4 regions of the Dyella humi genome follow, and region 1 is predicted to be linked to each of the others. Evidence: riboswitches for the same ligand, from Rfam matches in the RefSeq annotation. Region 1 holds a riboswitch; each other region holds the start of a gene.
What was found. A riboswitch is a leader RNA that binds a small molecule or an ion and turns the genes downstream of it on or off. The one in region 1 is predicted to bind cobalamin.
Positions count from the first base shown of each region.

Region 2: linked by a shared signal. The riboswitch ahead of cobO (cob(I)yrinic acid a,c-diamide adenosyltransferase) and the one ahead of ISP18_RS15715 (ribonucleoside-diphosphate reductase subunit alpha) in region 1 are both predicted to bind cobalamin.
Region 3: linked by a shared signal. The riboswitch ahead of metE (5-methyltetrahydropteroyltriglutamate--homocysteine S-methyltransferase) and the one ahead of ISP18_RS15715 (ribonucleoside-diphosphate reductase subunit alpha) in region 1 are both predicted to bind cobalamin.
Region 4: linked by a shared signal. The riboswitch ahead of ISP18_RS18385 (TonB-dependent receptor domain-containing protein) and the one ahead of ISP18_RS15715 (ribonucleoside-diphosphate reductase subunit alpha) in region 1 are both predicted to bind cobalamin.

Region 1 is NZ_JADIKI010000023.1:992,743-998,688, forward strand. Features, by position in the region: gene zapE (cell division protein ZapE) at 1-889, shown strand, start outside; gene ISP18_RS15700 (peptidase C13) at 995-1,381, shown strand; gene ISP18_RS15705 (demethoxyubiquinone hydroxylase family protein) at 1,552-2,073, opposite strand; gene ISP18_RS15710 (hypothetical protein) at 2,281-2,577, shown strand; cobalamin riboswitch at 2,679-2,884, shown strand; gene ISP18_RS15715 (ribonucleoside-diphosphate reductase subunit alpha) at 3,186-5,588, shown strand; gene ISP18_RS15720 (GIY-YIG nuclease family protein) at 5,683-5,946, opposite strand, start outside.
Region 2 is NZ_JADIKI010000023.1:2,377,492-2,383,437, forward strand. Features, by position in the region: gene ISP18_RS21535 (DUF5690 family protein) at 1-196, opposite strand, end outside; gene ISP18_RS21540 (TonB-dependent receptor plug domain-containing protein) at 577-3,069, opposite strand; cobalamin riboswitch at 3,626-3,844, shown strand; gene cobO (cob(I)yrinic acid a,c-diamide adenosyltransferase) at 3,975-4,577, shown strand; gene ISP18_RS21550 (cobyrinate a,c-diamide synthase) at 4,574-5,866, shown strand.
Region 3 is NZ_JADIKI010000023.1:2,233,697-2,239,642, reverse strand. Features, by position in the region: gene dusB (tRNA dihydrouridine synthase DusB) at 1-390, shown strand, start outside; gene ISP18_RS20980 (alpha/beta hydrolase) at 462-1,352, shown strand; gene ISP18_RS20975 (class I SAM-dependent methyltransferase) at 1,437-2,267, shown strand; cobalamin riboswitch at 2,322-2,533, shown strand; gene metE (5-methyltetrahydropteroyltriglutamate--homocysteine S-methyltransferase) at 2,732-5,002, shown strand; gene metK (methionine adenosyltransferase) at 5,235-5,946, shown strand, end outside.
Region 4 is NZ_JADIKI010000023.1:1,603,549-1,609,494, reverse strand. Features, by position in the region: gene ISP18_RS18395 (GntR family transcriptional regulator) at 1-654, shown strand, start outside; gene ISP18_RS18390 (hypothetical protein) at 737-2,167, shown strand; cobalamin riboswitch at 2,274-2,501, shown strand; gene ISP18_RS18385 (TonB-dependent receptor domain-containing protein) at 2,633-4,534, shown strand; gene ISP18_RS18380 (efflux RND transporter permease subunit) at 4,950-5,946, shown strand, end outside.

The DNA.
Region 1 (5,946 bases):
CGGGCGTGGCAAGACCTTCCTGATGGATCTGTTTGCCTCCAGCCTGCCGCACGGTGTGGCGCTGCGACGTCACTTCCATCGCTTCATGGGCGAGGTGCACGAAAACCTGCGCGAGCTGGGCGAACGACAGGACCCGCTGGTCGAAGTGGCCGCGGGCATCGCCGCGCGTTGCCGCGTGCTGTGCCTGGACGAATTCCTGGTCAATGACATCGGCGATGCGATGATCCTGGCCAATCTGCTGGAAGCCTTATTCGCGCGCGGTGTCACGCTGGTCACCACGTCGAACACCGCGCCCGACAACCTCTACAAAGATGGCTTGCAGCGCGCACGCTTCTTGCCTGCTATCGCCTCGATTAAGCAGCAATGTCATGTGGTGGAGATGATCTCAGCCCACGACTGGCGCCTGCGCGCGCTCACCCATGCACCGGTTTACCACACACCACCCGGCGCCGAGGCCGAACGCGAATTGCAGCGCATCTTCGCCAGCCAGGCGCAGAGCGAGATCATCGAAGGTGGCGAGATCGTCATCAACGATCGACCGATTCCGGTGCGCAGGCGTGCTGGCAATATCCTGTGGTTCGACTTCGCCGCGCTGTGCGACGGGCCGCGCGCGGTCGCCGATTACATCGAGTTGGCCAAGAGCGCGCCGGCGATCATCCTTTCCAACGTGCCGCAGTTCAGCATCTACAGCGAGGACCCGGCCAAGCGCTTCGTGCAACTGGTCGACGAGTTCTACGATCGCCACGTGAAGCTGATTCTTTCCGCGGCCGCGCCGATCACCGAACTGTATGACGGTGAGCGCTTGCGTGCGGAGTTTGGTCGTACCGAGTCGCGGTTGATCGAGATGCAGAGCCAGGAGTATCTGGCGCTGGAGCATCGGCCGGAGTAAAGCACCGCATTTCGCACGAACAGTCATTGCGGCAAGACGGATGCTTCACCTCGCAGGGCCTGAACTGGTACGTTGCGGCTTTCCGCCCTGCCATGGAATCGCGCCATGCTGACCTTCATCGCACTTGCATTGCTCGCCGGCGCGCAGCCCACCACTTCGGCAGATGCATTCACCGCACGCGTACAGCGCGCCAAGATGGTCGAAGCCGGCCCCACCGGCCCGGCCTACCAGAAACAATTCTGGGCCAAGACCGGCAATCCGATGACCGACGCATTGAAAGCTTGCCTGGCGAGCAACGCGCCCGCGGACAAATCACCCTTCACGCTGGTTGCGGATATTTCGCCCGATGGACATCCCCTGCACGTGGACGTGCGTGCGCCGACGCCGGTCGCAAAGTGCCTCGATGGCCAGTTCTCAGCGTGGACATTTCCCGCGCCGCCAAAACTGTCCGATGCCGTCGATTATCCGATTGAAATCGATGTGAGCATGTAAGCGCGCTCGAATTCGGGTATCGCCCTAGGAGCACCCGCACCGGACTTGCAACTATCGTTCGTGGCGCGGATGGATGACACCCCTGATCGCGTTTCGCGATCTGCACAGCCGGACGTTGCGCCGGCAATAGCCTTCATCCATTCCAGTCGAAAGCGGATGCTTCGTATCGGTCAGAATCTCATCCCCAACCAGATTACCGATTCGGTTGCCGCAGAGACCACAGGTTTCAGAATTCGATACCAAAGGCTATTTTCGAGAACGTGTGAAGCCGCCTGATCATGGTGCATTCGCTCCTCCGTGACGATGGCTGAGATCGCGAAGACGGCAGCCCCATCTATGTCACGGAGGTCAACCAGCTGTCTCTCTAGGTGCCGGAGCACCACGCTCTCGACTGCCACCGTAGTCGCTGAAATAGCTGAGCGCCCCAACAAGCCAGTCAAGATGCCGAGCGACAAACCACCAATGCCGCACAACCAATAGCTCCTGCACCGGCGCCGCCCTCTACGTTTCAGCTCATTACCGAAGATTTCCCTATGACCTCGTTCATGCGCGCGAAATTCGGCAAGCTCTGGAACCAAATCTCTCGCGAAGAGCCTGGCTATCATGATCTGGCCCGTATAGATGGATATGGCACCAAACTCGCCAGCGTGGTTGACCTTAAGGATTCGACTGCCGAGATCCGTCCCTGTCATTGCTCCCCCTGCGAATCGCCCAGCCCCTATCGTAATGTCTGCTCTGGGTTGCGAAAGCGGACATAGGCGCAAGATCAATGTTGGTTTTGAAAGTCCAGGAATAGGAATAGAGGTTGAGTAGGGCGAGGTTTGGCGCTCGCTTACTCCGACAAGCTTGCCTCACACCTTGCGCTACGATCCGCCCGTCACTCACATGGAGTCGGCTGCATGCGCGCACCCACCGGTTCGGTCGTTGGGCTCTGTTCCGCCTCCGCCACGATGTCGGCGATGGGGATGGCTTTCCTTGGTTACTGGGGTGTGCACGAACCCACGCCCTGGAACACGCGCGACATCGTGGTGGTGTGCCTGGCTTTTCTCAGCTTCATGGCGCTGGGGGCGACGATCTGGATCGCCACCACGCCCGTACCGGAGGGTGCCATCGAACGCATCGCGCCGGCGCGCCGCAGTTTTGCGGTGGGCCTGGTGCTGATGTGGGTGGGGATCATCGTAGCCATCGTTCGCTAGAAAAAATCGCATCTTCCGCAAGCCCGCGTCCCGCTTGGGTTAACACCGCTTATCCACCGGCTTATCCACAAATTCTTGGGTTGACCGGGCCAGGTAACCCCGATATGTTGTGCTCCGTCGGTCGCCACCCCTGATCATGTCGGGGGCGGCAAGGGAATCCGGTGGAAATCCGGAACTGCCCCGCAGCGGTAAGTGGAGACGAAAGCCCGAGTACGCACTGGCCTTCGAGCCGGGAAGCGGGGCGAGTAGGCGCATCGCAAGGTGCACATCCGCAAGTCCGAAGACCTGCCGACACGGCATGACCGGAGCGTCATGCCGCCGGTGACGGCCTCCGCGGGAGGGGCGTACGCACGACGTGGAAGTCACACGTATCGCGCGAACGACCACGGCAAGCCGCCATTTCAGCCCTGCGCGCGGGAGCAGGCGGTTGAGTCCAAAGGAGTCTGTCCGCTCAAACCGGAATTTTCCGGACCGGACCGATTCCGCAGCCCGGAGCGTCCGACATGCAGCCTATCGATACCGAATCGCGCGAGCGCACAGCCGACCGCGCGGATACCGCCGTCTTTTCCGCCGACGCTGCCACGTCGGCCATTGCCACCACTGTCACAATGTCCGCTACCGCCGAAGCACCTTTCACCCTGACCCCTCCGCACAACCCCGGCCAGATGCGCGTCACCAAGCGCAATGGTCGCCAGGAGGTGGTCGACGTCAGCAAGATCGTCCGCGCCGTGACGCGCAGCGCCGAAGGCCTGCACAGCGTCGATCCGCTGCGCGTGGCGCTGAAGACCATCGGCGGCTTGTATGACGGCGCCACCACGCAAGAGCTGGACCAGCTCTCCATCCGCACCGCCGCCGCACTGACCGCGGAAGAGCCCGAATACGGCCAGCTAGCCGCGCGCCTGCTCGGCGCCTTCATCGACAAGGAAGTGAGCGGGCAGGAAATCCAGAGTTTCTCGCAATCCATCGCGCGTGGCGCGGAGCTGGGCATCGCCAACGCGCGCCTGCGCGATTTCGTGGCCGCAAATGCGCGCAAACTCAACGATGCGATCGATCCGCTCGCCACGCGCCGCTTCGAATACTTCGGCCTGCGCACGGTGTACGACCGCTACCTGCTGCGCCATCCGCAGCTGCGCAAAGTGATCGAGACGCCGCAGTATTTCTTCATGCGCATCGCCTGCGCGCTGGGCGGCAACGAGATCGGCGAAACGCTGGAGCTGTATCGCCTGCTTTCCTCACTGGAATACATCGCCAGCTCGCCCACGCTGTTCAACGCCGGCACCGCGCATGAGCAGCTGAGCTCCTGCTTCCTGCTGGATTCGCCGCTGGATTCGCTGGAATCGATCTACGAGAAATACGGTGACGTAGCCAAGCTCAGCAAGTTTGCCGGCGGCATCGGCCTGGCCTATTCGCGTGTGCGTTCGCGCGGCTCGCTGATCAAGGGCACCAACGGCCATTCCAACGGCCTGGTGCCGTGGCTGAAGACGCTGGATGCCTCGGTCGCCGCGGTCAATCAGGGCGGCAAGCGCAAGGGCGCGGCCTGCGTGTACCTGGAGCCGTGGCACGCGGACATCGAGGAATTTCTCGAACTGCGCGACAACACCGGCGACGAAGCGCGCCGCACGCACAACCTCAACCTGGCCAACTGGGTTCCCGACGAATTCATGCGGCGCGTGGAGCACGACGGCAATTGGTCGCTGTTCGATCCCAAGATCGTCCCGCACTTCGTCGATACCTGGGGTGAAGCTTTCGAGCGCGCCTATCATCAGGCCGAAGCCGATGGCCTTGCCGTAAAGACGGTGAAGGCGCGCGAGCTGTACGCACGCATGCTGCGCACGCTGGCGCAAACCGGCAACGGCTGGATCACCTTCAAAGACCGCAGCAACGCCACCAGCAATCAGACGGCCAAACCCGAAAACGTCATCCATCTTTCGAACCTGTGTACGGAGATCCTGGAAGTCACCAACGCCGGCGAAACGGCGGTGTGCAATCTGGGTTCGGTCAACCTCGCCCGCCACGTGGTGGATGGCGCATTCGATTTCACCAAGCTCGCCGCCACGGTGCGCACCGCAGTGCGCCAGCTCGATCGCGTGATCGATCTCAACTTCTACCCGATCGATACCGCCGCCACTGCCAATCGCAAATGGCGACCGGTGGGCCTGGGTGTGATGGGCTTGCAAGATGTGCTCTTCAAGCTGCGCCTGCCGTTCGATTCGGCCGAAGCGCTGGAGCTTTCCACGCGCATCGCCGAGGAGATTTATTTCAACGCGCTGTCGCAATCGAATGCGCTGGCCGAGCAGCACGGCGCACATCCCGGTTTTGAGGAAAGCCGTGCAGCCAACGGCGAATTGCAGTTCGACTATTGGTCGAATGCGAAACCGCACGATGTCGCGCGCTGGGATGCGCTGCGCGAATCGATCAAGGCCAAGGGCCTGCGCAACTCGCTGCTGATCGCCATTGCACCTACCGCCACCATCGCGTCCATCGCCGGTTGCTATGAGTGCATCGAGCCGCAGGTCAGCAACCTGTTCAAGCGCGAAACGCTGTCCGGCGATTTCCTGGTGGTGAACCGTTACCTGGTGGACGAGCTGAAGGCGCTGGGTCTATGGACGTTGGAAATCCGCGATGCCATTAAGCTGGCGGAAGGTTCGATCCAGGGTATCGGCGCCATCCCGGAACGCCTGCGCCAGATCTATCGCACCGTGTGGGAACTGCCGCAGAAAGCGCTGATCGACCTGGCCTCCGCGCGCGGTGCCTATATCGATCAGAGCCAGTCGCTGAACCTGTTCATGGAAAACCCGAACATCGGTCAGCTGAGCTCCATGTACATGTACGCGTGGAAGGCGGGAGTGAAGACCACGTATTACTTGCGGTCGAGGCCGGCGACGAAGATTGCAAAGACCACGGTGGCGGCGGCATCCGTCGCGGCCCCAGCGCCAGACGCTCAGGAAGCGGCGACGGCTGCGGTGTTCTGCTCACTGGAAAATCCGGAGTACTGCGAGGCCTGCCAATAACCTCAGACTCGTCGCCCCGGCGAAAGCCCGGGTCCAGCGACTTTGGGATATGGCGGAAAGACACTGGGCCCCGGCTTTCGCCGGGGTGACGGGTTTAAAGCAAGGTTGAATAGAGATCGTTCCAGTATGGATTGGTATTCTCGATGAGCGCCAGCTTCCACCTGCGATGCCATTTCTTCAGCAACTTTTCTCGTCTTATCGCTGACTCCAGCGTCTCGTGTCGTTCATACCAGACGAGGTTATACGCACCGTGATGCCTGGTGAAACTGGAAACAAATCCGGAACGATGCTGCCAAATCCGCTGAACCAGATCGGACGTTACGCCAACATACAAAACGCCGTTCCGCTTGTTGGTAAG
Region 2 (5,946 bases), 1.4 Mb from region 1:
TCAGCATGTAACCCACCACCTGGGCAATCACCAGCCACACTTTGTAATCGACACCAGCTAGATGAATGCCCTGAAAGGATGCGGCTGTGAATGGCTTGCGAAAGGCATACATCGACGCATAAGCCAGAAACGCGGCTGAGCCGGCTAGCAAGTTGATCAGCGCGGGATGACGGTAAAGACGCGACGAGAGGGGCACGAAAGCATCCGGCAAATGGCCGATTTGGCGATACCGGCAGGGTGGACGTGTCGCGTTACAGCGGCATGGCGATCGCTAGGCTCGGGATGGGTAAGGTCTAGGGCAGCAATCAGCCCCCCTCTCTCCGGAAGGAAGAGGGAGCGTTCCACACAGTCATGTAGATACCAGCATCGGGAGAGGAGCGATCCCGGCAAAGGATGTTGTCAGTGCGGCGGTTCGGTCGTGCTCAGCAGTCCGTTTTCCATATGTCCGCGCAAGCGCATCGACCAGTTGTTTCACTTCACGTGACATGCACGCGCGCCATCACGCGGACAAAAAAATCCCGGCTCATGGCCGGGATTTTTGTGCATGTGTCGCACGAGTTTGGCAGTGGGCTCAAATCACCAGTGATAGATCACTTTGGTGTAATAGTAACGCCCATTGAAGCCCGCGGGTGAAAAATTTGAATACGGGATGGTGCCGTTGACGTTGTTCGCGGCGATTGTCTTGTTCGGATAGCTGTTGGTGGCGTTGTCTACGCCCAGCGTAAACGTCCAGTTGTCCAGGTTGTAGCTGCCGGCCAGGTCCAGCACCCATTGCGGGTTGTAAGTCTGGTTCAACAAGTAGGAGCTGTTGCTGTACGCGGTAAAGCTTCCGTAGCGGGTGAGGTTGCCGTTGAACACCCAATGGCTCAGCGTGTAGTTCTCGTTGAGGATCAGCTTGCTACGCGGCGTAGAGTTGGCCAGCAGACCCTTGATGTCGCGGTAGGTCACACGCTGCAGCTGCAGGCCCAGCGCATCCAGTTGCGTCGGGTTGGGCGCCACATGTGTAACTTGCGTGCGGTTGTAGTTGTAGCTCAGGGTGCTATCCAGCACGCCGGCATTGCCGAAGTCGGAGCGATAGCTCGTCACCAGGTCGCCGCCCTGGGTACGCGTATCCACCGCATTGGTGAAGTACTGTGCCGAGCTGAAGGCCACGTTGGTGACGCCGTTCGCGGCCAGATAAGCCACCACCGCCGGTCGGTTCAGGCCGCTCAACGTGTTGGAAAGCACGACGCGGTTGTAGATGTTGATCTGGTACAGGTCGAAGGTGATCGTGAGCGGATCAATCGGGTTGAACACCGCGCCTATGGTGTAGTTGTGCGAGCGCTCCGGTCGCAAGGCTTGCGCACCCAGCAATTGCGCCACCTGATTGCTCACCGGCAGCAAGCCGGTCTGGTAGATGCCTGGTGCGACGCCCGGTCCCGCGCTGCTTGGTGTGAGGTACAGCGAGCCGATCTGCGAGTAGTCCTCCTGCGCCAGCGAGGGCGCGCGGAAGCCACTCGATACGCTGCCGCGCAGCGCGAAGCGCGACGTGAAGTCGTAGCGGGCGGCCAGTGCGCCGGAAACGGTGTTGCCGAAGTCGTTGTAATCCTCATGCCGCACGGCGAGCGACGTACCGAGTTTGTCGGTGAGGTTGGTTTCCACGCTCACGTACTGCGCCCAGTCGCTGCGGCTCCAGGATCCCACGTTCACTGGGCTGTAGCCGCTGAAACCCTGCGCACCGCCGCTCACACCGGACGTGCCCACGTAATAAGAGCTCGGATCGCCTGCGCTGATCTGGTACGTGTCGCGTTTGTATTCCGCACCGAAGGCGAGCGTCACCGCATTGGGTAGCCAGCTCAGGTTGAAATCCTTCGCCACGTCGACGTCCGCCAACTGCTGCGCGGACGAAACGATGCCATCGAAGAATTGGGTGGGCGTGTAGCCGAAGTCGTGCAGGAAGGCGTAGTTGGCGGTGTGTATGGTATCTAGCGATACACGGTTGCCGCCGTAGTTGGCACTCACGTCCCAGCGCCAGCCGTCGCTGGTGGTGCCGCGCACGCCAGCGACCAGCGACTGGTCGGTGCTGCGCGCCTGCAGCAGTGGCTGATAGCCATCGGGATATAGCGCAGTGAGTGCCGACTTCACCGACGATGGATAACCGAACGGATTGCGATACAACTCATCGGAAATCGCATTGCGCTCGTGATAGCTGCCGAACGCGTAGAACTGCACATCTTTCGTAATGTCGTACTGCGCATTCAAGAACAGGTTGTGCTGGCTCACCGTCGGGTCGCCGAACACCTGCTTGGATCCCAGCTGCGGATAGCGGATGTCGGTGCCGCCGTGGTTGGTCGGATCCTGGTGGCCATCGTCCAGGCTGATGCGCAGCCAGCCCTTGTCGCCGTTTAGCGGAATGCCGAAGTTGGCCGAGCCCTGCCATTGCTTGCCGCCACCGCGCTGGAAGCGTCCGCCGTCCAGCTCGACCGAGCCGCCTTGCGCGCCATGCTTCAGGATGATGTTGATCACACCCGCGAGCGCGTCGGAGCCGTATTGCGCGGAAGCACCGTCGCGCAGCACTTCGATGTGATCGATGGCGGAAAGCGGAATGGTGTTGAGATCCACCGGCGCCGAGCCGCGGCCGATGGTGCCATCCACGTTCACCATCGCGCTGGTGTGCCAGCGCTTGCCGTCGACCAGCACCAGCACTTCATCCGGTGCCAGGCCGCGCAACTGCACGGGACGTTGCGAGTCGGTGGTGTCGGTGGCGGCAGGACGCGGAAAATTCAGCGATGGAATCAGGCGCGCCAGCGCGGTGGAGAGTTCATTGGTGCCGGTGCTTTGCAGCGCCGAAGCGGGGACCACGTCGATCGGGGACAGCGACGTGCTATCGGTGCGGTTCTGCGCGCGTGTGCCGGTCACGATCACGGCCTGCAGATTCTTCGCGTTGTTGGGTTGCGACGGCGTTTGCGAGGTGTCTTGCGCGGCAACGGTAGAAGCGAGTGCGAGCAGGATGGAAGCGGTGAGAAAGCGAGCCCGGCCGGAACGAGTAGCGAGCTTGCCCTGGTAGGGCGAGTTGTTGTCTTGCTTCATGTTGGAGTGTGCCCCTAGCGTGTTGTTATCGCTGTTGCTGTGCAGCAATTGCAGATTAGTGACAACGGCGGTTGGTCGCAACGAATGCTTGGACGCCTAAAAGTCCAAATGGAAATATCCATGCCGAACATGCGGTTAATCGACTTTCCCTGCCGCTAGTGACGATGCAAGTTCATGCGATCCAACCATTGCGCTTCGGTCGAGTACCGTCAAGGGCCATGCAGGCCATATGTAGACACTTATGTAGACACTAGGGATGCTCTGATCTATTCCACGCACCCGTCACCGCATTGCATGCACGCAGCGGTTTGTCGCAGCGGCGAAGGCAGACCGGCTATCTGTCGAGACGCTGAGGCGAAGCGCTGCGCGCATGCAATGCGGCCCCAACATTTTGAAATTAAAGGACGGGGTGACGTCCAGAAGGCCCGCAGGCTGCGCCGCGCGGGGCCAGTCTGCCCTGCGCCGCGCAACACACCCTGCGAGCCTTCTGGACGTCATGCCGGGTACGTGGAATAGATCAGAGCATCCCTAGGCTAGGCGCACTGCAAGCCACCCTCTAAGATGCCCGGGCTTGAGGTGACTGCCGGCATTGGCCGGTGGTTGAAACGGGAATCCGGTGCGTCGCGATGCGGCCATGCCGGAGCTGCCCCCGCAACGGTAGGCGAGCAACGCGATCCACACACCGCCACTGTGCTGCGCGCATGGGAAGGCGTGGACCGGAAGGCACAGGCCTTCGCTCGCGAGCCCGGAGACCGGCCCAGGCTTGAAACCGGACAGGCGGAGGGCCGCGTCACGGGCCGCTGCGTGAGTACCGGTGCCGTTTCATTCCCTCTGCCGCTTGTAACGCCTGGCGAGTACGCCGGGCATGCGGAGGATGTATGAGCGACCACCCATCACGCGACGCCATGACGCCGGAAGAGCGTCACCGTGAACGTATGCAGCGTAAGAAAGAATTGGTCGACCGCAAGATCGCCCGGGCCACCATCGATCGTGGCGTGCTGGTGGTGAACACCGGCAACGGCAAGGGCAAGAGTTCCTCCGGCTTCGGCATGCTGGCGCGTTCGCTCGGTCACGGCTTCCATTGCGGCGTGGTGCAGTTCATCAAGGGCACGTTCTCTACCGGCGAAGAAGCCTTCTTTCGCCGCTTCGCCGACGATCAACTCGATTACCACGTGATGGGCGAGGGCTTTACCTGGGAAACCCAAGACAAGGCGCGCGACATCGAAGCAGCGCAGGCGGCGTGGAAGATTGCCGCGGGCATGCTGGCCGATCCCGCTTACGATTTCGTGCTGCTGGATGAGCTCAATATCGCGCTGGTCAAACAGTACGTGCAGCTCGAGCAGGTGCTCGACGCCGTGGCCGCGCGCCCGCCGCGCCAACACGTGGTGATCACCGGCCGTGGCGCGCCGGATGGACTCGTCGCCGTCGCCGATACGGTGACCGAAATGCGCGTGGTGAAGCATGCGTTCGACGCGGGTATCAAGGCGCAGAAGGGTATCGAGTTGTGAGCATTCGCCATTGCCCCGCCTTGCTAGTTTCCGCGCCCGCATCCGGGCAGGGCAAGACGTCGGTCACTGCTGCGCTCGCGCGTTGGCATGCACGGCAGGGGCGACGCGTGTGCGTGTTCAAGACGGGGCCGGATTTTCTCGATCCTATGGTGCTCGCGCGCGCCGCGGGCACACCGGTCTATCAGCTTGACCTATGGATGTGCGGCGAGACAGATGTGCGCCGACGCCTGTTCGATGCAGCGGGTGACGCCGACCTGATCCTGGTGGAAGGTGTGATGGGTCTGTTCGACGGCGCACCTTCCAGCGCCGATCTTGCACAGCAATTGGGCCTGCCGGTGCTGGCTGTGATCGACGGCTCGGCGATGGCGCAAACCTTTGGCGCACTGGCTTGCGGTTTGGCGAGCTATCGCGAAGGGCTGTCGATGTACGGCGTAGCAGCTAATCGCATTGGCAGCGCCTATCACGCGCAGTTGCTGCAGGAGAGTTTGCCTGCCTCGCTGCACTGGCTGGGCGCGTTGCCTCGCGATGATCGTCTGGCTTTGCCGGAACGGCATCTGGGCCTGATCGCCGCAGATGAATTGTCCGATCTCGATGCGCGCCTCGATGCGTTAGCGGATGCATGGTCACAGCACGCCGCGACCGAGTTGCCGCCGCCCGTCGTATTCCAGTCGCCGCTCGCTGAGTCCATTCCACCGCTGTTGCAAGGCAAACACATTGCCGTAGCGCGCGATGACGCGTTCTGTTTTCTCTATCCCGCCAATCTGGATCTGCTGCGCCAGGCCGGTGCGGAATTGTGTTTCTTCTCGCCCGTGGCAGGCGATGCGCTGCCCGAATGCGATGCGGTGTGGCTGCCGGGCGGATATCCGGAACTGCATCTGGATGCTTTGTCGAAACGACATGATTTGCATGCGGCGCTGCGTACGCATCGCGACGCCGGCAAGCCCATGCTCGCGGAATGCGGTGGGCTGCTGTTTGCGCTGGAGTCGCTTGCGGATCAGCAAGGGCACACGGCGCCGATGGCCGGCCTGTTACGTGGCCATGCCGCAATGCAGCCGCGACTTGCCGCGTTAGGGCTGCAAGGCGCGAGCTTGCCCGAGGGCGAATTGCGCGGACACACTTTCCATTACGCGCAAGCATCGATCGACGCTGAGCCGCTCGCGCATGCGTTCAATCCCAACCACGGGCCATGCAAGGAAGCGGTCTATCGCGAACGGAGGCTGACGGCCAGCTTCGTGCATTTCTATTTTCCGTCGAATGCGACGGCCGCTTTGCGGTTGTTTCTGCCATGAGCGCGGGAACAAGACTTGCGAAGAACTACAGACTCCCTCCCCTGCTTGTAGGGGAGGGTTGGGGTGGGGTGAACACTTGC
Region 3 (5,946 bases), 1.2 Mb from region 1:
AATGGCGACATCACCACGCCGCAGCAGGCCCGGCACATACTCGACGTCACTCGCGCGGATGCGGTGATGATCGGCCGTGGCGCGCAGGGCCGGCCATGGATTTTCCGCGAGATCGCGCATTACCTCGCCACCGGCGAACGGCTACCGGAACCTTCGCCCTCAGACGTATCAGCCATCTTGCTCGGCCATCTCGAACATCTCTACGCTTTCTATGGCGAGCAGGCCGGCGTGCGAATCGCTCGCAAGCATCTGGGCTGGTACGCGAAAGATCGCCCAGAAAATATAGCCTTTCGCGACGTGGTCAATCGCGCCGAGCATGCACACGATCAATTGTGCTTGACCCGCGAATACTTCGAGACGTTACAGAACAGCTGGCGTATCGCCGCCTGAACGTTGATCGCCGCAAACCCTTACGGCACTTGAACGGGCATCATCGGCAAATCGTCTCTGGTTTGCATGCCATGCTCCGCCTACCCCTTTCGCTTCGCCTGTTTCTTTTGCTCAGCTCGGTACTGCTGCTTAGCGGTTGCGAGGCGAGCTTGTTTGCCGGCTTGAACGCCACCGACCGGCGGGCAGGCATCGAAGCGCAGCGCGGTATCGTGTTCGATGAAGCACACGGCTTGAAGTTGGATGTTTATCGTCCCGTCGGTGTGGTGCATGCACCGATCGTGGTGTTCTTCTATGGCGGCAGTTGGGTGCACGGTGAACGTGCGTGGTATCGCTTCGTTGGCACTGCGCTGGCATCGCATGGCGTGGTGGCGGTTATCCCCGACTATCGCAAATATCCGCAGGTGAAGATGGATGGCTTCATGCAGGATGCGTCGCGAGCGGTTGCGTGGGTACACGAACATGCCCGAGCACTGGGTGGCAGTCCGGATGATCTGTTCGTGATGGGTCATTCGGCAGGCGGGCAGATCGGCGCGCTGCTGGCGACCGATCCATCCTGGCTGGCGCCTTACGATTTGCGTCCGAACGAACTGGCTGGCTTCATCGGCATGGCTGGCTGCTATGACTTCATACCGATTCCCGCGAACGAAAAGGACATGCTGGGCATGTTCGGTCGCGATGAAGCTTCGCAAGCCCGCGCCCAGCCGGTGCGCTTCGTGCACGGTGACGAGCCGCCCATGCTGCTGTTGCAGGGCAGCGCCGATCGCGAGGTCGATCTTTCCAATGCCCGGTCTCTCGCTCGTGCACTGCAAGCTCATCACGAAGATGTAACGCTGCGGATGTATCCAGGCGTAGGCCACAACGCATTGGTCTTTGCATTCTCTCGACCCTTCCACGCCGATGACCCTGCGCTGGAAGATGTACTGAGCTTTGTTCATGCGCATCCGGTAGCCGCCGTGCACTGATCGCCGTGCACTCCCCGATGACGATGCGTCGGAGTAACGTAGAAACCTGCTCCATCGCCCCTGATCCGCTGCGGACGTTTCGGCATGAACAGCATCGCTACCGGAGACTTCCCCTATATCCACGGGTTTTCCGGCGAGGAACAGACGCGCCTGGTGCGTCAGGCACGCATGTTCGAAAGCACCCTGTTCAGTCACATCGATTACAGCGGCGCGAGGCGACTGCTGGAAGTGGGTTGTGGCGTGGGCGCGCAAACAGAGATCCTGCTGCGGCGCTTTCCCGATCTGCACGTTACCGGCGTCGACCGTTCCCCGGCCCAGTTGGCCGCGGCCGAACGCCATCTCTCAGCTAAAGCCTGGTGCGAATCGCGCTTTGCGCTCCGGCAAGCCGATGCCGCCGATCTGCCATTCGCCGACCGCAGTTTCGACGCGGCTTATCTGTGCTGGGTGCTGGAACACGTGCCAAGTCCGGCGCGCGTGCTCAGCGAAGTGCGCCGCGTGCTGGCGCCTGGTGCGGTGGTGTACATCACGGAGGTACTGAACTCCTCGTTCTTCCTCGATCCGTATTCGCCCAATCTGCTGCGCTATTGGATGGCCTTCAACGACCATCAGTATGACAGCGGCGGCGATCCCTTCATCGGCGCCAAACTTGGCAACTTGCTGCTGGCTGGGGGATACCGCGACGTGCAGACGGAAGTAAAGAACGTGCACCTGGACAACCGCCAGCCTGGGCGGCGCAAGCAGATGATCGAGTTCTGGGAAGAACTGCTGCTCTCCGCCGCCGAACAGCTCATCACCACCGGCAAGACGGATGCAGGCACGGTGGAAGGCATGCGCAACGAGTTGCAGGCGGTGCGCAACGATCCGAACGCCGTGTTCTTCTTTGCGTTCGTGCAGGCACGGGCGATGGTGTATTGAGCTCACCCTTAGACGAGCCCCATCCCACGATTTGACCTAGGCTATCCATACGGCTATCGTTCGCCGCGTCGAGGCTTTCATCTCTCTATAAAGATAGAGAGATGAAATTAAAAGGGAAGCCGGTTTGAATCCGGCGCTGCCCCGCAGCGGTATGTGGAAACGACCTTCGCCATCAGCACTGGGCAGATGCCCGGGAAGCGGCGAACAGTAGGTGGCGTCATGCCTCGTCCACGAGCCCGAAGACCTGCCCCGACCGAAGCTGGCCGTTCGCAACGGTGCGCTTCGTACGACCTGGACTCCGCGGGGAGACCTGGCACGCGTCGCTCGCCGACGCGGCGTCGACCTGCCCGCGCTGCACCCAGTTCGCCCGCGGGGGCGAAGGTCGACGGTGCGCATCTCGGGCCACGCTCGCGGTCGCGCCTGCCTTCGTTCCTCTTTGCCATGCATCGCAATGAGGAATACACATGACACACACAACTTATCTCGGCTTTCCACGTATCGGCCGTCGCCGCGAACTGAAACGTGCACTGGAAAATTACTGGCGCGACGGCAACGCCACAGCACTCCTCGATACCGCGCGGGAGCTGCGGCAGCGACATTGGCAACTCGCCAGCGCGTGGGCGCAGACCGTCGCCGTCAACGACTTCTCGCTGTATGACCACGTGCTCGATACCGCGGTGCTGTTCGACGCCGTACCCGATCGCTACCGTCCGTTGCTGCGCGACGATCCGCTGGCCGGCTACTTTGCTATGGCACGCGGCAATCGCGAACTGCACGCGTTGGAGATGACCAAATGGTTCGATACCAACTACCACTATCTCGTGCCGGAACTGCACGCCGGTCAACGCTTTCGCCTTACCGTCAACAAGCCGTTGAATGAGTGGCTCGAAGCGCGTGCGCTGGGGCTGGATGCGCGCCCGGTGCTGCTGGGTCCGGTTTCGTTTCTGCGCTTATCCAAAACCGTGGATGGCAGCGATGCACTGAACCTGCTCGACGCGTTGCTTCCCGTTTACGCCGAACTGCTGAAGCAGTTGGCGCAAGCCGGCGTTCCTTGGATCCAATTGGACGAACCTTGCCTTGTGCAAGATCTGGATGCGGCCACCCGACACGCCTACGTCGCTGCTTACAACACCCTGGCGATCGGCCCGTCGCCCAAGCGGTTGCTGGCGACTTATTTCGGTGGACTTGGTGACAATCTGGAGCTTGCCGCCAAGCTGCCCGTCGATGGACTGCATGTCGATCTGGTGCGTGCGCCGGAACAACTCGACGACGTCCTGTTCGCGCTGCCCGAACATTGCGTTCTGAGCGCCGGCATCGTCGACGGGCGCAACATCTGGCGCAGCGATCCGCGACGCGTATTGCCGCTGCTGGAAAAAATAGCCGCATCGCGTGGAACCGAGCGCTTGTGGCTAGCACCATCCTGTTCGCTGCTGCACGTACCTTTCGATGCCGCGCAGGAAACCTCCTTGCCCGCCCCACTACGAAGCTGGTTGGCCTTTGCTCAGCAGAAGCTGGAAGAGCTTCGCCTGTATGCCGGCGCGCTGGACGACGATGACCGCGCCAAGGAGGCCCTGGTTGAACAAGGCTTCGTATTGGCCGCGCGCAAGCACGCGCCAGGCGTGCATCGAAGCGAAGTGCAGGCACGGGTGCATGCATTGAGCCCGCAAGCCACTCATCGGCGCTCGAATCTTCTCCATCGCCGCCGCGTACAGGCCGATACGCTGCAACTGCCGCCCTTGCCCACTACGACTATCGGCTCGTTCCCGCAGACCGATGCACTTCGCCAGGCGCGTGCCGATCACCGCGCCGGACGCATCGACAACGCCGCTTACGAAACCGTGCTGCGCGAGGAGATCGAACGCGTCATCCGCTTTCAGGAACGCATCGGCCTCGATGTGCTGGTGCATGGCGAACCTGAGCGCAACGACATGGTGGAATATTTCGGCGAACAGCTCGACGGCTTTGCCTTCACCCGAGGCGGCTGGGTGCAAAGCTACGGCTCGCGCTGCGTGAAGCCGCCGATCATCTGGGGTGACATATCGCGACCACAACCGATGACGGTGCGCTGGTCACGCTATGCGCAATCCCTTACCGACAAACCCGTCAAAGGCATGCTGACCGGCCCGGTGACGGTGTTGCAGTGGTCGTTCGTGCGCGACGATGTGTCGCGCGAGCAGGTCTGCCTGCAACTCGCCCTGGCTTTGCGCGACGAAGTGTGCGACCTAGAAAACGCCGACATCCGCGTGATCCAGATCGACGAACCGGCACTGCGCGAGGGTCTGCCGATCCGCCACGCCGAACACGCCGCCTATCTGGACTGGGCCGTGCGTTGCTTCCGCATTGCCGCTGGTGGTATTCGGGATGCCACCCAGATCCATACGCATATGTGCTACGCCGAATTCAACGACATCATCGAAGCAGTCGCCGCACTGGACGCCGATGTCATTTCCATCGAGAGCAGCCGCTCACGCATGGAACTGCTGCAGGCCTTCGAGGATTTCCGCTATCCGGGCAGCATCGGCCCCGGCGTGTACGACATCCATTCGCCGCGCGTGCCGTCGCAGGCGGAAATGACCGACCTGCTCGAACGCGCACTTACCGTGCTCGAACCAGGACAGCTGTGGGTCAATCCGGATTGCGGACTCAAGACGCGTGGCTGGAAGGAAACCGAGCCGGCCCTCGTCGCGATGGTGAATGCGGCGCAAGCCGTGCGCGCCGCGTTGACCGAGACCTGATCTCTTAGGCTTGAATGCCAATCCCAGCATCACCGCAAATCGTATTGCTGGGGTTGTCACCCCAGCCTACGCTGGCACGGCCCCTCCCCGCTTTGGGGAGGGGTTGCCTGAACCCTAGATTGCACCGTCACATTGATATGCCAGACTGACCAGTGAAACCCGGAGCAGGGGCGTGTATCATCCGCAATTCCCCTTTCCATCTCTTTATCCGTAAAGAAGGATATAAGCCACGATGAGCAACTACCTCTTCACCTCCGAATCGGTCTCCGAAGGCCATCCGGACAAGGTCGCTGACCAGATCTCCGACGCCGTGCTAGACGCGATCCTCGCCCAGGATCAGCGCGCCCGCGTGGCCTGCGAAACCATGGTGAAGACCGGCGTGGCGATTGTCGCCGGCGAAATCACCACCAGCGCCTGGATCGACCTGGAAGCGCTCACCCGCAAAGTGATCGTGGACATCGGCTACGACTCCAGCGAGGTCGGCTTCGACGGCGAGACCTGCGGCGTGCTGAACCTGATCGGCAAGCAGTCGCCGGACATCAACCAGGGCGTGGACCGCAAGAAGCCCGAAGAACAGGGCGCCGGCGACCAGGGCCTGATGTTCGGCTACGCCACCAACGAAACCAAAGATTTCATGCCGGCGGCGATCTACTACTCGCACCGCCTGGTGGAACAGCAGGCCAAGGTCCGCAAGAAGAAGAACTCGCCGCTGCCGTGGCTGCGTCCGGACGCCAAGAGCCAGGTCACCCTGCGCTATGAAAACGGCGAGGCCACCGCGATCGACGCCGTGGTGCTGTCCACCCAGCACGATCCGAGCGTGAAGCAGAAGGACCTGGTCGAAGCCGTACGCGAGCACATCCTGAAGCCCGTGCTGCCGACCAAGCTGCTGCACAAGGGCACCAAGTTCCACATCAACCCGACCGGCAAGTTCGTGATCGGCGGCC
Region 4 (5,946 bases), 610 kb from region 1:
GTCATCCAGCATCGCGACATCGAGCCAGGCCAAACCCTGCCGAGCGAGCGCGATTTATCGCAGGTCTTGGGTTTGTCCCGCGTGACCGTGCGCAAGGCGATTTCAGGTCTGGTTGAGGAAGGTCTGCTCACCCAGCGCCACGGCGCCGGCACCTTCGTGGCCGAGCGCATCATCAAACCGATGTCGCGCCTGACTAGCTTCACCGAAGACCTGCGCGCGCGCGGCTTGCATCCGCGTTCCGAATTCTTCGAACGCAGCGTGGGCGAGGTGACGCCGGAGGAATCGATGGCGCTCAACCTTTCGCCCGGCGTGCTGGTAGCGCGCCTGCACCGCGTGCGTTACGCGGAAGACGAACCGTTGGCGATCGAGCGCAGCGTGGTGCCGGCCAGCGTGCTGCCGGATCCGCATGAGGTGCACGATTCGCTGTACGAGGCGCTGGAGAAATACAACTGCCGCCCGGTGCGCGCATTGCAGCGTTTGCGCGCGGTGTTGCTGGGTGCACGGCAAGCGCGGTTGCTGCACGTGAGTGCAGGCAGTGCGGGCTTGCATATCGAACGCCGCGGCTTTCTCGACGATGGGCGCGTGGTCGAATTCACCACTTCGTGGTATCGCGGGGATATCTACGACTTCGTTGCCGAATTGCAGACTGACTGAAAGCCAACAATTTACCGATGTAGACCAGAACCTTCTCGATAACCGTTTCTAGGTTACATAACTGCTGTAAGGGAGTATGCAGATGTGCTTTTTACGCGTTTTTAGGCGGGTGAGTTTCTTCGCAATTTTCTTATTCGTTTCAATTTCGGCACATAGTGATGAATATCTTCCCGGTGGAGCCATTCTATTCGGTCACTCCGGATATAACTACGCCCCATCAGTCATAGACGACGGCACAACAGAGAAGTTTTGGTGGTGCGGATATGGCACTCCTCCTGGAAGCACCAATAAAACAGACGTTATTTATTACACATCCTACGACTGGGGAAGCAAACAATGGGGAAGCATCGTTCAAGTGCTTGCTCCAAATGCAACAGGATGGGATAGCGGTTTTACCTGCGACCCTTCTGTCATTCAAGGCTCTTTTGTAAATCCAGACGATCATCTTACTTATGGTTATGCCATGTATTACACGGCAACAACCCTGTCAGGTAGCACGATCGGAACCAACAGCATAGGTGTAGCCTTTTCAAATGATGGGATCAATTGGATAAAATATTCACAAAATCCAATTATTAACCAGCAAAATCCTGCAAATACTGCTCCAGGAGTTTATGGCGCAGGTCAGGCGGCAACCTATAACTTCGACGGAAAGGCAGGCATTTATATATTTCACACCGATGATTCAACCAGCAATGGCCATAGAATGTGGCTACGCATTGCCAACGATGGCATCCACTTTGGTGCCCCTCAGCTTTTGAGCAATCAAAGTAGCGACGGATATACGCTCTGCACCAACAACGACATCGCCTATGACTACAAAACGGATTATTTCTACGGCGCTATAGAAACTTGCGGCACGGGCCGCCCCGGGGAGCATGAGACGTATCAATTCGGCCTGTACAGGATCTCGGGCGCAGCACTTCGGGCTGGCCAAGGGCCATGGGAGCCGCTTGGCTACGTCAATTCAGCAATGACAGGGTTCGATCTGAACCATAGCCCAGGTTTAAAACGAGACGGCTGGGGTAATTTGACCTCATGGCTTCCCATGGTTTCGGTCTACTTTGCCGGCGGCACAAATGATCCGAACACTTGGAATCTGACCACGGTAGGCTGGGTTCCTACGCCCAGCACATATGCACTTAATAGATACGCCAAGTATCCGGATGGACACTGGGTTAGCACGGGTTATGTGGGACCTGGATACAACCTTGAATCAACTCTTGGATACCTTTTTATGACACAGGTACCCAACACACGCCCGATTTATAACTGCGAACTTCTGGATGGCATTCATCATTTCATCTCTATAGATTCCGCTTGCGAAAACCAAAAACCCTTAGGCGTTGCAGGTTGGATTTACCTCACCTCGCAGGCTGGTGTATCTACTGCGGCGATTTATCGGTGTAGCGACGGCGGCGGCGATCATTTTGCTTCTCTTGATCCGAACTGCGAGGGAACAACCGTTGAAAATCAAGGGCAGCCGCTGGGATATGCCAAGACAAGCCCATAGGTAACTTTAGAAGTCATCCAGTCAAAGAAGCGGCGACCGGGCAAGGACAGGGTCCACTGCAAGCAGTGGACCCGCGCCAGAATTGCCGTAACCGCCCCCACCCGCTAAAGTTCCGCCCGTTCCAGGTGTCCCCATGGCCAACGCCTAAGGGATGAAACGGGAAGCCGGTGCGCTGTTCGCACAGCAAGGCCGGCGCTGCCCCCGCAACGGTAAGCGAGAAGGTTTCGAACGATCACGCGCCACTGTGCTTTCGCATGGGAAGGCATCGTTCGATGGCATGCATTGATGCGCGCCGCTCGCGAGTCCGGAGACCGGCCCGGAACAGGTTCTGGCACTCGCGGTGGGCGAGGCATGGAAATCGCGCCGCGGCATTCGCCGCCTGCCCGTCTTCCGTTCCTCTGATCCACCCGAGCGTCGGCTTGCTCATTTGCGCCGCGCGGGGACGCTCGGCAGGGGAACATCCTGATGTTGTTGAAGAAAACCACGCTCGCAGCCGCCTTGCTGCTTTCATTGGCCGCACCGGCCGTCTACGCGCAGTCCACCAACGGCCAGAGCGACACGCTGGCGCCGGTGATTGTCACCGCCACACGCACCGCCATTACCGCCAACGAGGCGCTGTCGTCGGTTACCGTGATCACGCGCGAAGACATCGAACGGTTGCAACCGGTGTCGGTGGCCGACCTGCTTACCGGCCTGCCCGGCGTATCGATCGGGCAAACCGGCGGCATCGGTGCGCAAACCTCGCTGTATCTGCGCGGCACCAATGCCACGCACGTGCTGGTGTTGATCGATGGTGTGCGCATAGGCTCGGTCAGCATCGGGCTGCCGGCGCTAGAGCAGATTCCAGTGAACGCGATTGATCGCATCGAGATCGTGCGCGGTCCGCGTGCCAGCCTTTACGGTTCCGATGCGCTTGGCGGCGTGATCCAGATATTTACCAAGCACGGGCAGCCGAACGGTGGCATCACACCCTCCGTGAGCGTGACCGGCGGCAGCCACGATTACGTGAACGGACAGGCCGGCGTTTCCGGCGGCGATGCGCACCTTTGGTACAACGCCAGCCTCGGCGGCACCTATACCGGCGGCATTCCGGGCTGCCGCATGGGCGCGGCCGAAGCGGGCGTGGCGTGTTTTGTGGACGATCCGCGCAACGACGCCTATCGCAACTGGAACGGCTTCGCCAACTTCGGCTATCGCTGGGACAACGGCACCGAGCTGGCCTTCAACTGGTTGCGCAGCAAGAGCAACGCGGAATATGCCGGCAGCCCGTACAGCGGCAACGACGGTATTGAAGAGCAATACGTGGCCGGCGCGCGCTTGAGCTTCTCGCCGCTGTCGATCTGGAAGGTCACACTCAACGCGGGACAGAGCCGCGACGACAACGCCACCTTCTACAACGGTAGTTATTACGGCCAGTACTACCCGCGCATGGCCACAGGTTATTTCAATTCGCGCCGCAACCAGGCGTCGTGGCAGAACGACATCACGCTGGCCGCCAATCAACTGCTCACCGTGGGCGTGGACTACCAGCAGGAGCGCATCGCCAGCGATACCGCTTTCGAGCAGACCACGCGTGGCGACACCGGCACCTTTGCGCAATACCAGGGCACGTTCGGCCGAAACGAAGTGCAGCTTTCGGCACGGCACGACCACAACGACCAGTTCGGCAACCACAACACCGGCGCAGCGGCGTGGGGCTATCACTTCGAGAACGGCCCGGTGCTGTCGGTGAGCTACGGCACCGCCTTCCACGCGCCGACCTTCGACGATCTGTACTTCCCCCCCTTCGGCGGCATACCCACCGCCAATCCCAACTTGCGGCCGGAAACCTCGCATAGCATCGAAGTCGGCCTCACGCAGCAGCTGGATCACTGGAACTGGGGCGTAAACGCGTACCAGACCACCATCAGCAACCTGATCGCCTTCGACAGCAACTACGTGCCGCAAAACCTCAGCCGCGCGCGCATCCGCGGCCTGGAAGGACAATTCGGCTTCAACCTCGACGATTGGCGCGTGCAGAGCTATCTCACGCTGATGCAGCCGAAGGACGACGACGGCAGCGCCAACAACGGCAACCTGCTGCCACGCCGGGCACAGCGCACGGCGCGCGTGGACATCGATCGCAAGCTGGGTCAATTCAATGTCGGCGCCACCTTCTTCGCCGCCAGCAAGCGTTACGACGACACGGCTAACACCCGCCGCATGGGCGGCTACGCCACCACCGACCTACGCGCCAGCTACGCCTTCGCCCCCGGCTGGCAGGTGGAGGCCAAGCTGGCGAACGTGTTCGACCATAACTACGAGACGGCGTACTACTACAACCAGCTGGGCCGCACCTGGTATCTGACGTTGCGTTATAGCCCGTAAACACGACACCTTGCGTTCACTTCCTCTCCCTCAAGGAAAGGGCCTACCCCCGACCGGATCGGGGGTTGAGGTGATGTTTATCGACACCTCGCCGTCATCCCAGCGAACGCTGGGATCCAGTGACTTTGCTCTTTGATGGCTGCCCAGGCGAGGTTGAAAGGCGCTGGATCCCAGCCTTCGCTGGGATGGCCCCATGTTTTGACTGAGGTTCTAGGCAAGCCAGCTACGGCACGTTGTGGAAAAAATACGCGCCATGCCTTTCGGCACGGCTGGACTTCAGGCACATTTGCGGGGCTGGCCCCCAAGGCATAAAGGTGCCCATGAATGTGCCCTTCTTTTTGCTTGCGCCACGGCCTGCGCGGGATGCGCGCGACCGTGGCTTGCGTTTACCTGACGCGGTTGCGTGGGTGACGTCATGAATATCTTCGCACCCATCATTCGCCGCCCCATCGGCACCTCGCTGCTGGCGATCGGGCTGGTGTTGGCCGGCTTCTGCGCCTACCTGATGTTGGGTGTCGCGGCGCTGCCCACGCTGGATTTCCCCGGCGTGTTCGTGACTGTCGCACAGCCAGGCGCCAGTGCGCAGACCATCGCGAACACGGTGCTGGCGCCGCTGGAGCGCCATCTGGGCCGCATTCCGGGCGTGCAGGAGATGTACGGCAACGCCAATCAGGGCAGCGCCACGGTGATGGTGCGCTTCGATTTCGGGCGCAACATCGACAAGATCGCCGAAGACGTGCAGACGGCGATCAATGCCGCGCAACCCGATTTGCCTACCTCGCTGCCGAGTCCGCCGCAGTACTTCAAGTTCGATACCTCGCAGATTCCCATCCTGCACGTGGCGCTGACATCGAGCAGCATGCCGCCGGACAAGCTCTACGATCTCACCGACACGTTGGTAAGCCCCGCCCTCGCGCAGATTCCGGGTGTGGCACGGGTGCAGTTGTTCGGCGGTACGCCGCACGCCGTGCGCGTGGACGTAAACACTGCTGCGCTTTCCGCCAAGGGCCTGACCGCCAACGACATCCGCAACGCCTTGATTGCCGCCAACGTGACCTCGCCGCAGGGCATGCTCAGCGACGGCCAGACGCAGATGACGGTCACCGCCAACGACGCGCTGCATACGCCCGACGATTTCGCCTCGCTGGTGATCGCCAACCGCAAGGGCGTGCCGGTGTATCTGTCTGACGTGGCCACCATCAGCGGCGGCGAACAAGATAAATACCAGGCGGCCTGGTTCAACGGCATGCGCACCGTGGGCCTTGAGATCAACAAGCGGCCGGAGGCCAATGCGGTGGCGACGGCGGAAGCCGTGCGCGCGAAGCTGCCCGAATTACGCCAGCTGTTGCCGGCCGACGTGCAGATGACGCCGATCTTCGACTTCACGGAGAGCACCAAGGGCGCGCTACACG